DNA from 2 places in the Aeribacillus sp. FSL k6-2211 genome. Region 1 is predicted to be linked to the other one. Evidence: riboswitches for the same ligand, from Rfam matches in the RefSeq annotation. Region 1 holds a riboswitch; the other holds the start of a gene.

Region 1 (5,535 bases):
TTCTGCAAATGCTTTATAACCGTTGGTGACAAATTCATTTCGCTTCCTTAAAACCGGTTCGTTCCGCCAATATTCAAATACTTCATCCTGTACGTTTTTAGGCACGATGCTTGAGAGAATATACGAATATGAATGGTTATGAATCACTTCCTGCTGGGCGAGCAAAATCATTAAGGCGTTTATGCTCGAGTCTGTAATATAATCGGCAACTTTTCCGGCATAATCGGTTTGAATGCTGTCTAATAAAGCTAAGAGGCCGATAATTTTTAAAAATGCGTCCTGTTCTCTTTCTGAAAGCTCAGGAAATTGCTTCACATCTTGAGCCATATTAATTTCAAAAGGTGTCCAAAAGTTTGCGAGCATCCGCTTATATTTTGGATATGCCCACGGGTAGGCGACATCATCCCAATTGAGCACGTTGGAACATTTTCCGTTCACTATTGCTGTTGAACGGTTTGGTGCATCAGGATCCATAATAATTCGTTTTGTTAATGTTTGCTCCATATTAATTCCTCCTTAACTTGCACATGATTCACATTCATAAATGTCGCTTGATGTCGAACGGACATAATACGTTGTTTTCAATCCGGATTTCCAAGCAGTCAAATGAAGCTCCAGCAATTCTTTCGCTTTGATCGTGTTTAGAACGTAAAAGTTGAACGAAATGGACTGGTCAATATGTTTCTGGCGCACCGCATTTTGTTTAATGCTCCATGTTTGGTCGATCAAATAAGCGGATTTATAATACCAAGTCGTTTTTGCATTTAAGTCCGGAACAGTAACTGGAATTTTGTAGTCTTTCTTTTCCTCTGAATAAACTTTTTGGAAAATTGGATCGATGCTTGCTGTGCTTCCGGCTATAATGGAGGTCGATGCGTTCGGTGCGACCGCCATTAAATAGCTGTTGCGGATGCCAAAAGTCTGCACCTTTTCCTTTAATTCCTGCCATTTTTTTGACGTATAACCGCGGATCTCAAAATATCGGCCCGTATCCCACTCCGAGCCTTTAAAGAGAGGGTATGCGCCTTTTTCTTTTGCGAGCTCCATACTCGACTGAATGGTTAAATACGCAATTTTTTCATATAATTGATCGACAAATTGGACTGCCTCGTTACTTTCCCATGCAATTTCCTTTAGTGCAAATAAATGATGCATGCCAAACGTTCCAAGACCGATTGCACGGTATTTTTCATTTGTAAGCTTCGCCTGTAATACCGGAATGCTGTTTAAATCGATGACGTTGTCCAGCATCCGCACTTGAATAGGGATTAATCGTTCCAGAACATTATCAGTGACAGCCCGTGCCAAATTGATGGAAGAAAGGTTGCAGACGACGAAATCGCCGGGCTTTTTCACAATGACAATTTTTCCATCTTCGACATATTGTTCTTCAACAGTTGTTGAGCTTTGATTTTGCGCAATCTCTGTGCATAAATTGCTGCAATAAATCATGCCGGCATGCTTGTTTGCGTTTTTCCGATTCACTTCATCACGATAAAACATAAAAGGCGTTCCCGTTTCAAGCTGGCTGATCATAATCCGTTTCATTATTTCAATCGCAGGCACTTTTTCTTTAGATAAGGATGGATGATTCACACACTCAAAATATTTTTCCCGAAAGCTGCCGTTACCTTTTTCTTCATCATAAAAATCTTCCAGATTGAATCCCATGACTTTGCGAACTTCGTGGGGATCGAACAAATACCAGTCTCCGCGCTTTTCAACTTGTTCCATAAATAGATCAGGAATGCATACACCTGTAAATAAATCATGGGTGCGCAGCCGTTCATCTCCGTTATTTAATTTTGCATCAAGGAAAGCGAAAATATCTTTATGCCAAACATCCAAATAAACGGCAATTGCTCCTTTTCTTTGGCCGAGCTGGTCGACGCTCACCGCCGTATTATTTAATTGCTTCATCCAAGGAATGACACCTGATGAAACTCCTTTGAACCCCCGGATATCGCTTCCGCGGCTTCTGATTTTCCCCAAATACACTCCAATGCCTCCGCCGCTTTTAGAAACATTGGCAATATCAGTGTTCGAATCATAAATGCCTTGAAGGCTGTCGTCTACCGTATCAATAAAGCAGCTTGAAAGCTGACCGACTGATTTTCCTGCATTAGCCAATGTCGGTGTTGCAACCGTCATATATAAATGGCTCAATGCCCAATACGCTTCCTTTACAAGATGCAAACGTTTGGATGGATGCTCTTTCATCATTAACGTCATAGCGATGATCATAAAACGTTCCTGTGGAAGCTCAAATGTTCGTTTATGAAAATCTTTAGCTAAATACCGGTCGTAAAGGGTCCTTAATCCGATGTATGTAAACAGCTTGTCCTTCTCAGGATCAATGGCATTTCCCAGCTCCATAATTTCCTCTTTTGAATAATGCTCTAGCAAAAGAGGGCTGTAGATTCCAAGATCGGTTAATGTTTCGATTAACAAATAAAAATCGCCGTAGCCCGGTTGGTTGTAATTTCTGTTTTGGCTCGCTTCATGGTAAATTTTTTCAAGAAATACGTGTGCAGCTAAAAAAGTCCAATCCGGCTCACTTTCCGAAATGTTTGCTAAAGCTTCAATAATCAGCAGGTTTGTAAATTTTTCAAGATCATCAATCTGCTGGTATTGTAAGGTTGTCAGCACTCTTTCGCTGTATTCATGAAAGGAAAGGGACGGAAACTTTTCTTCAAGCTGCCTTAGATAAAGTTCCAAATCGCTCCTGTTAAAATGATTTTGAAAAACCTCGTATAGATTTAATGCTTTCGTAATATTCATCAAACATCCTCCTTATCAAAATAAAAAACCGCTCAGGAAGCTGAGCGGATCAAACGATGATTAAAAAGGAGGCAGTTTACAAGGCGAAACTACTCCATTCAAACCATCGTTTCATCTTCCCAACCCCCGAAGAATTAGAAACGTTCGGACAAAGGCAGGTCTCCTGACTCGTGCTTCATCCTACTTTGAATCCTTCCCATACGAAACGTACAGTGGATTATTCATTTCGTAGCACTCACAGTTGCGGGGACAGTTCCGGATTCTCACCGGATTCCCTTTTAAGCTGAAAACAGCACCTTTGTCGTTAGGTTTTCAATATATAGTATTTAATTGTTTTTGATTACACAATATATAGATTTTTGATGTTATATATTCATCATAATCGTACTTGGCGAAAATTGCAATAAAAAAGTGAGGCTGATTGAAATTTTGCAACCTCACGAAACAATTAATGAAACTGAATATCAATTTTCTTTTTGTTGTTTTCGGTTTGTTTTGGAATACGGATTTCCAAAACGCCATTTTTATATGTCGCGCTCACTTCTTCTTCTTTTACATTTGCCGGCAATGCAACAGCGCGGTGAAACCGCCCTACAAACCGTTCGCGTCTATGCATTTCTTCTTCCTTTACTTCTTTGCTTCTTTGAATTGTGCCGCTGATCGTAAGAACGTTGCGATCAAGATGAATGTCAACGTCTTCCTTTTTTTCAAGGCCGGGCAAATCACAAGTAACAATTACTTCATTAGCAGTTTCATGAATATCAAGCCGGGGGGTATTCATAGTCTCAAAGTTTTCAAAAAAATGCGGGAAGCTTTCAGAAAAAACGCGATTCATGTTTCGTCTAAATTGGTTGATCTCAGAAAAAGGATCGTAAGGAATGAGAGCCATATGATTGTTCCTCCTTTGATTTTTTTACAGAAAATATTATTTGTGTTGAGAAGAGAAATATACATATAGCAAAGTTTAAATTACTGTTTTTAATCATAAAAATATAAATAAGTCCGCTGCATCCAAATCGTTTCGTGTTTGTTGCTTTTAAAAGCACAACCTAGCAAAACTTGGTGAACGAATGGACAGCATATTGTTGTTATTAGACAAGAGTTTACATACGAAGAAAATTAAGTAAGCTGCTTAATTGCAGCCATGCTGGGAATTAACAGATCAAGCTGGATAAATTCACAATGATTGAAAACTGCTGTTGGACAACTTTATAAATTTAAAAATTATTCTTTGTTGCATATGTTACTGATAGTGGTAAAAAACTTAAAACAAAAATAATTAGAGTAGATGATAATTATTTAGTTGTATTTGTGAAAAATATTCCGGAAGGATTCATTGTATTATCTACAACAATTTTTCCAAAATACATTCACCCAGAAATTGAAGTAAGTAATGATGGTACTGTCAAGAATTTTGTGTAATGTAAGATAGATAGGGCATCTCTGAAATGGATTTAGAATAGAGAGGGCCTGTTTCTTCCACACAGGAGACTGAATATTCAGTCTCCTGTGTGGAAAGGGAGATCCCATCATCAATTTACATTATTTGGTTAATCATAACGTTCTTCAAACATTCGCTGGAGGGCTTCATGAGTTTCGGAAAATCCTCGCAACTTTCGCCCTGCCCATTTCTCATTAAAGTCTTGGATGGTCAAATACATGACTTTTTCCGCGGCTTCTAAACTGCTCAAACTGTTCATCGGCTTTAGACGTTTCCGAATCTCCTTGATCGTTCGTTCGATGGCATTGGTCGGATACTGCTTGGATCATTCATAAAGGTAAGAAGGACATCCAACTCATTTCCCCACGATTGCACTCTCGGATACTTGCTCGACCATTTTGACTCAAACTGGTGAAACATCTCCAGTGCAATTTTTTTATTCGGAGATCGATAAATGAGTTTCAAATCTTCCACCATTTCGAATTGGTCTTTTTTCCGTACACGACTGAGTGTGTTACGGACTTTGTGAACGACACAACGCTGCACATCGGCTTTCGGATAAATAGCTTTAAAGGCTTCTTCCAGCCCCGTTAGTTCATCGAATACGCTCAGAAGCACTTCCTTTACGCCTCTGTTATATAGTTGTTGGAGAATCTCCTGCCATCCATAGGCGCTTTCCTTTCCTCCTACGAAAAAATCAAGAATTTCCCGATATCCTTCTTCGTTTACACCTAACAACACATACATGACCTCTTTTTCTACCGTATCTCGACGAAGTTTTACGTACAACCCATCCAAATATAAGACGGAATAACGCTTATGTAGAGGACGAGTGTGCCATTTCTCGATGTATTCCTTCACGACATCGGTCATACGACTGATCGTTGCAGGAGAATAAGCATTCCAAAAATTCGTTCAATAAACTTGCCAATCTCCCGCGTACTCATGCCACTTTGATACATCTTGATGACAGCTTCTCCGAGCCAGCCGGTATGACGTTGGTAAGGGGCAAACAGCTGCGTTTGAATTCCCCGTTTCAGTCTCTTGGGACCAAAAGACCTTCAATCCGGCCATATTGCGTATCTAGATTTCGTTGATAGTAACCGTTTCTCATATTCGACGTTCCAGCCTGTTCCATTTCGAGGAAATGTTTTATTTCTTCACGCATGATGAGTTCTAATTGGCGAATCGCACTTTCCAGTTGATTGACCCAGTCTACATTCGATATACTTTTAGACATAGGTAGGGTTCTCCTTTCTCTGGAATGTGTTGTTGGTCAAATCAGAGATACCCTACCTTTTTTCTTTTGGTCT
Region 2 (5,535 bases), 830 kb from region 1:
CAGGAGGATGAATCAGCCGAAATTGTCCGCCAAAAAATTGGCGATAAAATTTTAGGAGTGTCGGCTCATACGTTTGAGGAAGCGGAAAGAGCCATTGCGCAAGGCGCAGACTATATCGGCGTCGGCCCCATTTTTTCGACGAAGACGAAAGAAGACGCCAAAAAAGCGCAAGGTCCGCAAATCATTTCCAGCATGCGCAACCAAGGCATTGCGATTCCGATCGTCGGCATCGGCGGCATCAACAGTGAAAATGCCGGACAAGTCGTTGCAAACGGAGCCGACGGCGTCGCCGTCATATCCGCCATAAGTTATGCGGACGATGTCAAGAAGAGTGCGGCAAAATTGAAACAGACTGTAGAATCATTTTTTTAGGAACAATCATTCGCAAATGGCGTGCAAAATCAAAAGAGGCGCCTTAATCCGGGCGCCTTTTGTTTATGTTTGGAGAAAACTGTGTTCAATGATGGTTGCGCTATTTTTCATACAGCGAAAGTCATCGTTGAATTGTGCGGTCTTTATCCTTTCTAAGGAACATCTGAAACGGTGTCAGCAAATGTACCTTTTGCTTAATAGGATCAAATTTGTTTTGCGGCGATGGCTTGCCGATACGCTTTTGTCGCTTCCACCATGATTTTGAGTGCATTGACAGTTTCGGTGACCGCTCTTGTTTTTAAACCACAATCAGGATTCACCCAGAACTGATGTACATCGAGTACTTTTAATGCACGGTCGATATTTTCGGTTATTTCTTGGACGGAAGGTATACGCGGGCTGTGGATGTCATAAACGCCCAAACCGATTTCCCGTTTATATTGGTACTTTTCAAAAGCATGAACAAGTTCTCCGTGGCTGCGGGACGATTCAATCGAGATAACGTCTGCATCAAGCTTATCGATCGCTTCCATCATATCTTCAAACTGGGAATAGCACATATGAGTATGAATTTGTGTTTCCGGTTTGACGGAGCTGGTGGCAAGTTTGAAAGCTTCGACGGCGTTTTCGATGTATTGATTTTGCTTCGATCTTTTTAACGGCAGCCCTTCACGGATAGCAGGTTCATCAACTTGAATCATTCCTATGCCGTTTTTCTCCAGAGCTAATACTTCTTCGCGGATGGCAAGGGCAATCTGGCGAAGAACGTCCGCATAGCTAATGTCATCACGGACAAAAGACCAGTTTAAGATGGTGACAGGTCCAGTCAGCATTCCTTTTACAGGTTTGTCCGTCAATGATTGGGCATAGACGCTTTCTTTGACGGTCATCGGCTGATCAAAGGCAACGTCGCCATAAATGATCGGCGGTCTGACGCAGCGTGAACCGTAAGATTGCACCCAGCCGTTTTTGGTAACAGCAATTCCTTTTAGTTTTTCTCCGAAATATTCCACCATGTCCGTTCGTTCAAATTCCCCGTGGACCAATACATCAAGTTCAAGCTGTTCCTGAATATCAATCCATTTTTTGATTTCATCTTTGATAATAGACTCATATTGCTCGTTTGTGTATTCGCCTTTCCGCCATTTTAAACGGGTTTGGCGGATTTCTTTCGTTTGCGGAAAGCTGCCGATCGTTGTTGTCGGTAGAATTGGCAAGTTCCATCTATTTTTATGCAGCTTGCGCCGAACAGAAAAGTCCACACGGTTCGTCGGGTAGGATTCAATCTTGGCGGCTGCCTCTTGCACGTTTCGGTTTGTCCGAAAATCAGAATTCATAAATTGCGTGTAATAACGGTCATCGTATCGTAAATCGCTTATACTTAATTCACCTTTTGCATATTGTGTCAGCTGATGGACTTCACTTAATTTTTCGTCTGCAAAGGAGAGAGCATTTTTTAAAATTTCCGGCAATTCGTGTTCATTTTTTACGGTAACCGGCACATGGAGCAAGCTGCAGGAAGGTTGAATGATCAATCGATCAACATCAACATGCTGAGCGAGAAAATCAATTTTGCTTGCTTTTTCTTCTAATGATGCCCTCCATATGTTGCGGCCGCTGATTAAACCGGCAGCCAATATTTTGTCTTTTGGAAACCCGAATTTTTGGATGTTTGCACTGTTGGCTCCCCCATCATGTACAAAATCAAGACCGATAGCAGCAACAGGCAATGAAACGATATGTTGATAGTGAGAAAGACTTTCAAAATAAGTTTGCAACAGTATGTTCAAAGATGGATTCGCTTCGTGAAAAGCTTCATACACTTCTTTAAACAACGGAATCAATGACTCATCAATTTCCTGAACGAGAACAGGCTCATCGATTTGCACCCACTTTGCGCCTGCTTGATGCAACTCTGTCAACAATTGAATATAAACTGGGATGAAAGCAGATAAATGCTTATAAAAATCTCGTTTTTCATATTTTTTCGCCAGCATTAAAAAAGTAATCGGCCCTAAAACAACAGGTTTTGTCTCAATATTTAGTTCGTCTTTTGCTTCATTGTAAAGCTTGAGCAGACGGTTTTCCAAAAAAGCAGGCGGCTTATTTTCCAGTTCCGGAACGATATAATGATAATTTGTATCAAACCATTTTGTCATTTCTAAAGCCTCGGCTTCTTCGGATCCCCTTGCCATTGCGAAATATGTTTTGATGGAACGGGGATCCATATGCTGGAACCTCGAAGGAATATATCCAAACATGAAAGCAGTATCGAGAACGTGGTCATAAAACGAAAAATCTCCTATGGGAATCAGCTCAATTCCGCTTTCATGCTGTTTCTTTAAGTTGGAAAGACGGATCTTTTTCAACGTTTCCAGTAAGCTGCTTTCAGAAATGTCTCCATTCCAAAATAATTCCAAAGCTTTTTTCCATTCCCGGCGTTCGCCAATTCGCGGATAGCCAAGATTTGAACTAATGGCTGCCATTACGAAAACCTCCCATTTGATTTTTGCTCAACACAATAAAAAAGCCCTCTTTACGCTAATAAAAGAGGGACTGGATATCCTAGCTCGTGTTGAGGCACCCAAATGGTTTCAACATGAACATGGCTTCTCACTCCTCCCTATGACGCGTAGGTCGTAGTGCATACAACAGGCAGGTCTCCTGACTTAGGTTCAACGCTTTTGATCTCCTTCCCATTTCTCTGGCAGAAACAGTGGCTGATGATCAAAAGCTCCCCATCACAGTGGCGCGACCGTGTTGGAATTTCACCAAACTTCCCTTTTAAGCGCATATTGCGGCTGCAATATGACGCACCTGTTGCTGGTACACATATGAAACTATAATTATCAGAATAGAGGATTTTTTTTTATTTTTCAACACCACATTTGCAATTAAAAAGAAAAATTTTTTAGGAAAGTAGATGGCTTGCGATTTCTTCCGCTTTACATGACAAAAACCCGCCAGAACATAAAGGTTTTCTGCGGGTCTTTACAGCGGTTGGGATTTTTCCGGAAAACAGTTATTTCGAGAGAAGGTTTCTTTTCACGCCTTTCTTTTTAGGATACATTTTAAATAATTGAGATTTACTGGAATAAAAATCTTGGTTTGCCGCTTTGATAAAAGAACCGGCTAAAAGGACAAAAATAAACAACAAAGGGAAACCGCCAATAATGCTAACAGTCTGCAATGTGGACAATCCGCCGAGGTACATTAAAATAAGCGGCAAAACGGAAAGAGCAAAAGCCCAAAATAAACGGTTCCATCGCAAAGGTTCATCGGCAACTTCTTTTTGGACAACAGATGCTAAAATATAAGAGCTTGAATCAAACGTTGTTGCTAAAAAGATCACGGCAAGCACAGTAAATACGGCAATCACAATGTTGCTTAACGGCAATTGTTTCAATATTCCGATAATGGCTGCTGATCCGCCATGTTCATCTAATGTAGCTGTTACATGGTATTGGCCTGTCAGTTCTAAAAATAATCCAAAGTTTCCTAAAATCCCAAAAAAGAGAATGCAGCCGAGCGTTCCATATACTACTGTTCCGAGCGTCATTTCGCGGACAGTGCGTCCTTTTGAAATTTTAGCGACGAACAAGCCGACAAATGGAGCGTACACGAGCCACCAAGCCCAATAAAATACCGTCCATGATTCCGGAAAGCCTGTTCGTTCAAACGGTCCTAAACTGTTAAAAGGTTCAGTCCATAAAGACATCCGCATGTAATGATCAAGCATGATGCCGATGCTGTTGACGGCCGTTTCCGCCAGAAAGACGGTCGGGCCGGCAAGGAAGACAAACACCAACAATAATACGGCAAGCCATAGGTTGATGTCGCTCAAAATTTTAATGCCTTTCCGCAAACCGGAGTAAGCGCTTGCTGCGAAGATCAATGTACAAATAAGCAAAACCACTGTTTGGAGTGTCATCGAAGGTTCGATGCCGGAAAGTTCATGAATTCCTTCTGTAATGAGCGGCGTCCCTAAAGCGAGTGTCGTTCCAGCTCCGCCCAGCAAACCAAACATAAACAAGACATCAATGATTTTGCCTATTGGTCCATCTGCTTTTTTGCCAATGAGAGGCCGGCACGCTTCGCTTACTTTTAACACCGGTTTTTTCTTTACATAATAGAAATAGCTGATTGGCAGGGCAGGGAGGCAATAGATGGCCCATGCCGTCGGTCCCCAATGAAAAATTCCATATGCGGCCGCCCATTCAACGGCTTCTTTTGATCTAGGTTCGATGCCAAATGGAGGTCCCGTATAGTAGTAAGCCCATTCAATCGTTCCCCAATAAAGAACACTTGATCCAATTCCAGCGCAAAAAAGCATAGCTGCCCAAGATAATGTCGGAAACTCAGCCTTTTCTAAAGGATCCCCCAGTTTGATTTTTCCGTATCGGCTAAAAGAAACATAAAGAATAAAAATCAATACTGCTGCACCCATGATTAAATACAATATTCCAAATTTTTGTGTTAAAAAGCTGCTGGCAGCTAATACAATGGCTTCGCCTTGTTCAGGGAATACTGCTAATGGAGCGGCTACAATTAACAGCAAAAGCAGCGCCCCGATAAAGGTCGGCCAATCCATAATGTTTCGATTCTTCATCAAATCCCCCTTTAAAAAAGATTACATTTTATTATATCTTTAAACAAAATTGATAGAAAGTTTAATTTTTCAGATTAATTTGTCGTAATAAGCTTTTTTATTCAATTTATTTTATTTTTTATAAGAAATCCTTATAAATGCTCTCGATTACGGCCAAATCCTTACGTTTCACATTTTGCTTGGCCGAAAAACAAAATCGATGAAATGGGCGTCTAAAAAAGTTAAACTTTGAGAAAAGAATATAAAAGAAAGGATGATGATGATGAATAAAGTGATCGAAACCATTTTAAACCATCGATCCGTTCGAAAATTTGAAGATCGGCCGCTTACGGATGAACAAATACGCTTAATTGTGGAATGTGCCCAATCGGCCTCGACTTCAAGTTACATACAAGCTTACTCAATCATTGGGGTGAAAAATCCGGAAACGAAAAAAAAACTTGCGGAACTGGCGGGGAACCAAGACTATGTGGAAAAAAGCGGCCATTTATTTGTTTTTTGCGCAGATCTGCACCGGCACGAACTAATAGGCGAAATGGAAGATAAAGACGTGA

Evidence for each region. A riboswitch is a leader RNA that binds a small molecule or an ion and turns the genes downstream of it on or off. The one in region 1 is predicted to bind cobalamin.
Region 2: linked by a shared signal. The riboswitch ahead of metE (5-methyltetrahydropteroyltriglutamate--homocysteine S-methyltransferase) and the one ahead of NSU19_RS15170 (ribonucleoside-diphosphate reductase subunit alpha) in region 1 are both predicted to bind cobalamin.

Annotation. Positions count from the first base shown of each region.
Region 1 covers NZ_CP150190.1:3,141,743-3,147,277, reverse strand. Annotated here, with positions in the region: gene NSU19_RS15175 (ribonucleotide-diphosphate reductase subunit beta) at 1-504, opposite strand, end outside; gene NSU19_RS15170 (ribonucleoside-diphosphate reductase subunit alpha) at 517-2,781, opposite strand; cobalamin riboswitch at 2,917-3,096, opposite strand; gene NSU19_RS15165 (Hsp20/alpha crystallin family protein) at 3,230-3,670, opposite strand; partial or broken gene NSU19_RS15160 (IS256 family transposase) at 4,332-5,462, opposite strand; gene NSU19_RS15155 (DUF4856 domain-containing protein) at 5,495-5,535, shown strand, end outside.
Region 2 covers NZ_CP150190.1:3,972,418-3,977,952, reverse strand. Annotated here, with positions in the region: gene thiE (thiamine phosphate synthase) at 1-372, shown strand, start outside; gene metE (5-methyltetrahydropteroyltriglutamate--homocysteine S-methyltransferase) at 576-2,858, opposite strand; cobalamin riboswitch at 3,009-3,208, opposite strand; gene NSU19_RS19075 (BCCT family transporter) at 3,395-4,981, opposite strand; gene nfsA (oxygen-insensitive NADPH nitroreductase) at 5,244-5,535, shown strand, end outside.